2 regions of the Hydrogenovibrio crunogenus genome follow, and region 1 is predicted to be linked to the other one. Evidence: riboswitches for the same ligand, from Rfam matches in the RefSeq annotation. Region 1 holds a riboswitch; the other holds the start of a gene.

Evidence for each region. Region 1 has a riboswitch for cyclic di-GMP ahead of GHNINEIG_RS01415 (hypothetical protein). Riboswitches for the same ligand answer to the same signal wherever they lie in the genome.
Region 2: another riboswitch for cyclic di-GMP. It lies ahead of GHNINEIG_RS05135 (peptide chain release factor 3); the one in region 1 lies ahead of GHNINEIG_RS01415 (hypothetical protein).

What each region holds. Positions count from the first base shown of each region.
Region 1 is NZ_CP032096.1:324,623-327,761, reverse strand. Features, by position in the region: gene truC (tRNA pseudouridine(65) synthase TruC) at 1-707, shown strand, start outside; gene GHNINEIG_RS01415 (hypothetical protein) at 758-1,297, opposite strand; cyclic di-GMP riboswitch class I at 1,272-1,350, opposite strand; cyclic di-GMP riboswitch class I at 1,449-1,527, opposite strand; gene GHNINEIG_RS01410 (adenosylmethionine--8-amino-7-oxononanoate transaminase) at 1,791-3,083, shown strand.
Region 2 is NZ_CP032096.1:1,068,098-1,071,236, forward strand. Features, by position in the region: gene GHNINEIG_RS05125 (ATP-binding protein) at 1-113, shown strand, start outside; gene GHNINEIG_RS05130 (response regulator) at 125-799, shown strand; cyclic di-GMP riboswitch class I at 895-969, shown strand; gene GHNINEIG_RS05135 (peptide chain release factor 3) at 1,461-3,035, shown strand.

The DNA.
Region 1 (3,139 bases):
TCGCAGTCCATAAGCCTGCCGGGTTACTCGTGCACCGCTCACCAATAGATAAGCATGAAACACAGTTTGCAGTACAAATGACTAGAGATCAGATCAAACAAAAGGTCTACCCTCTGCATCGATTAGACAAAGCAACATCAGGCTTATTATTGTTTGCTCTTGATTCTAACACCGCACGATTAATGGGACAGCAATTTGAAGAACATACCATTCAAAAACAGTATCTAGCGATATGTAGAGGGTGGATGAATGAAACCGGTGAAATTACTCATGCGTTAAAACATAAATTAGACAAGCTGGGCGATCGTCATACACAAACCAACAAACCTCCCCAGGAAGCCCTCACAAATTATGAGCGCCTGGCGACGACTGAAGTCATGTATAAAATGGGAAGATTTGATTCCCAACGTTATTCTTTAGTTAAGTTAATGCCAAAAACAGGGCGAAAACACCAACTACGTCGACATTTAAATCACATCAGCCATCCTATTATTGGAGATGTCAAATATGGAGATCGCCACCACAATCATTTTTTCAATACGTGGTTAGGACAACACCGACTTTATCTAGCGGCGACCAGTTTAACGTTCAATCATCCAAAAACCAATCAGCAGATGACTCTGAACGCGCCTCTTGAATCAAGCTATCAAAAAGCAATACAACATCTGAACTGGCAGGAAGAAACGGTCAATTACACAACTTCATAATGACCGTTTTATTTTGATTTAGTCGAATTGGCTGAACCCATGCCATCCATCTAATGAAGGGAAGCTTGAAAACGTAGCATGACCCCCATATCATCGGAACCATACAGCTTGGTTTTCGCTTCTTTAACACCCAATGACATTTGCCATTGTTCCCCTTTAGAAATCAATAAATTGCTATCGACCAGGTTAAACCCCATAACAATATTTGATTTATCATTTCCAAAGCGCAAAAAATCAACAACCGTTACGCTTTTCCGAGCCTGACAACAATAAGGCTGCTCTATCTCAACGGAATAAGCAGAGCTATTTAGCGTACGAAGGTTAACCTTCGCTTCTACTTCAAACATGTTTTTTAAAGACCCACTTACCGCATGAAATGTCTGCAGTAATTGAACACCAAGATTATCTTTTGTATCAGCCAATGCATCGGGCGCCCCCATTGTCATTAAGCTAATACAAGCGACCGTCAGTCGAGCCTGACGGTTTATTTTTTTACAAACAACATCTTCATCTCCTTGAGAGAACTCAAGCGAAACGTGTGTTGAAGAGTGGTAGAAAGTACTGGTTTGCAACCTGGCGATCTCAAACATTGAGACCCATGGCTTTCCGTCCCTGCTTCACAACAAGTTTGGCAATTAAAAACTTTCATTAGAAAGAAAAGGAATACCTGTTGTAATCCACGGCCGGAAAAATGGGAACAAATCAATCATACAAATGCCAAGAAACGCATTTTCTAATCAATTTGGCAACCTGGCGATCTCAAACCTTGAGACCCATGGCTTTCCGTCCTTGCTTCACAACAAGTTTGGCAAAATTTTCTGTCTAATACCGGTAACAACAATTAAACATTGTTTTCGTTACTTGCAAACTATTCTACTTCTTTTTAAAGTAACATCAACTACTTAGGTATTTTATTTTTTTATAGCAGTCATTAAGAAACCTTTAAGAAACCATTGAGACCTCTACAGTAATGCTTCTGCGCTGATTATGTCAGCCTCTTTTTTGAAACTTAATTTTTAGGATAATGAAACTCTGGTATGTTTTCGTTATCATACGCTAACGATAAATGACTGAAATATAAATATGACTCACTGGCAATCACTTTTACAATTTGATCAAGAACACATTTGGCACCCTTATGCAAAAATGCCGGCTGATACTCCCGCCATCGGCGTTGCCAAAACCCAAGGTTCCATCATTACCTTATCTGACGGCAAAGAATTGGTAGACGGCATGAGCTCATGGTGGGCCGCTCTTCATGGCTACAACCATCCTGCCATTCAAAAAGCGATGATTGACCAAATCGAAACCATGCCGCATATTATGTTTGGAGGCTTGACCCATGAACCTGCCATTGAATTGGCAAAACGTCTCATCAAACTGACGCCCCCGCCATTACAAAAAGTATTTTTCACGGACTCCGGTTCCGTCGCGATGGAAGTGGCTATTAAAATGGCTATACAATATTGGATTAGCTTAGAACAACCTCAAAAAAATAAACTCTTAGCACTCAAAAATGGCTACCACGGGGATACGTTTGCCACCATGTCAATCTGCGACCCGGATAATGGCATGCACCGTTTATTTAACAGCACATTGCCCCAGCACTTTTTTGCGCCCGCTCCGCAAAAAGGGTTCGATATTGACTCGGACAATCAAGACATTGCCGAATTTAAAACATTACTTGAAAAACATCACACTGAAATAGCCGCGGTGACCTTGGAACCTATTGTGCAAGGTGCTGGAGGGATGCGTTTCTATCGCCCAGACTATCTACGCCAAGTTCGTGAACTGTGCGATGAATTTAACGTATTACTCATTGCAGATGAAATCGCTACCGGGTTTGGGCGAACCGGAAAACTATTTGCCTGCGACTGGGCCAACATCAGCCCCGACATTATGGCACTAGGCAAAACATTGACTGGTGGGAATATCACGCTGGCGGCCACTCTGGCCACAGAAAAAATCAGCGACACCATTAGCCAAGGCCAACCAGGCCTGCTCATGCATGGTCCAACCTTTATGGCCAACCCGCTTGCTTGTCGAGCTGCATCCTCCAATATTGATGTATTATTAGCCTCCCCATGGCAAGAAAATATTCAACGGATTGAATCGCATTTCCTCAATACGTTTCACTCTTTAAAATCGCTACCTGGTGTTGCCGATACGCGAGTGTTAGGAGCAATAGGCGTCATTGAACTGGAGCGCAATGATTTAGGTGAAACCATTCAACATCTGGCTGTTCAAAACGGCGTCTGGATTCGTCCTTTTGGCAAACTTATTTATACCATGCCAGCCTACAACATTCCCGCAGACCAACTCAAGCAATTAACTGAAGGACTAAAAACCGCCATCACTCAAGCGCTGCAGCGCTAACGAAGATCGCCTATCCAAATCTTTAAATGAATGAGTGCTTTCTTTTTGAATGACTT
Region 2 (3,139 bases), 740 kb from region 1:
CTGGCCTTGGGTTGGCAATTGTACAGCAGATTGTGGAAGCTCACATGGGCAAGGTTTCTGTGGCTCCGTCTGAATTGGGTGGCATAAAAGTTTCAGTAAAGTTACCGGTTTAAAAGGAATTTCGATGAGTAATGAAACCATCTTAATTGTGGAAGATGAAATTAAAATTGCCAATATTGTTCAAGAGTACCTACAAGACAGTGGTTTTAAAACGGTGTGTATTGATAATGGGTCAGACGTATTGGACTGGGTTCAGCAGCATCCTGTTGACTTGATTTTATTAGATATTATGTTGCCGGGAAAAGATGGACTGCAAGTTTGTAAAGAAGTCCGAGCCATTAGCCAGGTACCGATTATCATGTTAACGGCTAAAGTAGAAGAAATTGATCGGATTTTAGGCCTGGAATTAGGTGCAGATGATTATATCTGTAAGCCGTTTAGTCCTCGTGAATTGGTTGCACGCGTTAAGGCCTTGCTTCGACGAAGTTCTTTACGCCAGGAAGATCATGAAGATTGGCATATGGATGAAGAACGTTATCAGGTTCGTTACCATGGAAAAACGGTTAATTTATCTATGGTTGAATTTGCGATCTTAAAGTTATTGAGCGCTAGCCCCGGGCGTATTTATTCCAGAAGTCAGTTGATTGGAAGTATTTATCCAGACAATCGAGTGGTTTCTGATCGCACGGTAGACAGTCATATTAAAAAGCTACGACATAAGCTGGCAGACGAATTGACTTCAAAAGAATTGATTTACTCAGTTTATGGCGTCGGTTATAAGTTTGAGTTTCACGCTTAATGCTTAGAAGTATTGAAAAAAGGCGCTTTTTTTAAAAATTACGTAAAAAAACTATTGTTTTTTTGTATCGAATCTTTTAGTATTACCTCATCTTAATTTGATAAAGCTAAATTCGTCGCGAGGCGAAGACAGAAAGCCACGGATCTCTCTGAGATGGCCGGGTTACCTTTTTAACGACACATTTATTTAAGTGGAAACACTTAAGAACCTATCGTTATATGTTCTGTTTAGATCCTTTCTATGTGATTGGATTTCATTTAGCCTTTTAAAAAATTAATGACATGGCAGTTATGCATCAAGCCGTTTATCGCTTTTTTCATTTTGCTGATGTTGTGTTGTTTTTTAACTGCATTATCTATTGATGATTTATCAAGTTATAACCTTGTTCAGAGTGCAACTAATTTTCCTCTTTCCCATTTCTGACGTGGGAATACCACACTAGGGGGAAAATTTTTGGGGGGCTTTTTTGCCCCCATTTTTTTCTTTGATCTGACCCGTTTGATTCGCATTTCCTTCTCTAAAGGATTCCTTTAGGAATCGCTCTTAATATCAGGTATAATTCTGCCCAAAAGTATTTAACGTTCTCATAAAAACGACCAGGCCTGGCTGTTTTTTGTTATTCAAATACACCTCAAGCCCAATTAAGTAGATAAATCGATTTATGTCACTGCAATTAGAAACAAATAAAAGGCGTACTTTTGCCATCATTTCCCACCCGGACGCCGGGAAAACCACGGTCACTGAAAAACTATTGTTATACGGTGGCGCCATCCAGATGGCTGGGGCGGTAAAAAGTCGTAAAACAGATCGTTCGGCTACATCCGATTGGATGAAGATGGAGCAAGAAAGAGGTATTTCTGTTGCGTCCTCCGTGATGCAGTTCCCTTATAAAGATGTCATGATCAATCTTTTGGATACCCCTGGGCATGAAGACTTTTCGGAAGATACTTATCGTACTCTGACGGCTGTGGATTCCGCTTTAATGGTGATTGATGTGGCTAAAGGGGTTGAAGATCGAACCATTAAATTAATGGAAGTATGCCGCCTAAGAGACACGCCTATCTTAACGTTTATCAACAAGCTGGACCGTGAAGGAAAGGAGCCGATAGAGCTGTTGGATGAAGTGGAAGAGGTATTGAAAATCAATTGTGCCCCGATGACTTGGCCAATTGGTATGGGAAAACGTTTTAAAGGGATCTATCATCTTTATAATGATACCGTACGTCTTTTTGAATCGGCTGATGGGTTGAATGCCTCGGAAGGGGAGTTGATTCATGGGTTGGATAATCCTGAGCTAGATGAAAAGTTAGGCAGTCTTGCAGAAGAATTACGAGATGAAATTGAACTGGTCAGAGGGGCCAGCCATGAATTCGAGTTGGATGCTTTTCTAAAAGGGAAAATGACCCCTGTATTTTTTGGATCAGCCGTGAATAATTTCGGTTTGCAAGAGTTATTAGATGGCTTTGCAAAATATGCACCTGCGCCAGAAGGGCGTGAAGCCAGCACGCGATTTGTTAAATCTGATGAAGAAAAATTAACCGGTTTTATTTTTAAAATCCAAGCCAACATGGACCCTAAGCATCGTGATCGCGTGGCATTTATGCGAATCGTGTCTGGTAAGTATGAAAAGGGCATGAGTTTAAAGCATGTCAGGATTGGTAAAGACGTTAAAATTGCGAAAGCAATTACATTTTTAGCAAATAAGCGCGATCAAGCAGAATTGGCCTATCCAGGTGATATTATCGGGTTGCATAACCATGGCACGATTAAAATCGGGGATACTTTCACACAAGGTGAAGACCTGAAATTTACAGGGATTCCAAACTTTGCGCCAGAATTGTTCAGGCGGGCACAGCTGAAAGATCCAATGAAAATGAAAGCATTGCAAAAAGGATTAACGCAACTGTCAGAAGAAGGGGCAACGCAATTATTTCGTCCAATTATTAATAATGATTTGATTTTGGGTGCGGTTGGGATTCTGCAATTTGAAGTGGTGGCCCAGCGACTAAAAGATGAGTACAACGTGACTTGTTTATTCGAACCGGTTAATGTTTCAACGGCACGTTGGGTCATTGGTGATAAAACTGAGATCGACAAGTTCTTGGCGAAAGTTAAAGAGAACGTGGCTTATGATGCTGCTGGAGAGTTGGTTTATATTGCCCCTACTCGTGTTAATTTAACACTGATTGAAGAGCGTTGGCCTGAGCTTCAGTTTGTTGCCACACGCGAACACTGATTAAATTATCCTATCTCATATAAATTCATGCCAATCACCGATTGGCATGAATTTTTCTTCTTAAAAATTTCATTCGATCATGTTTCAAAATTTGAATAAAGCGT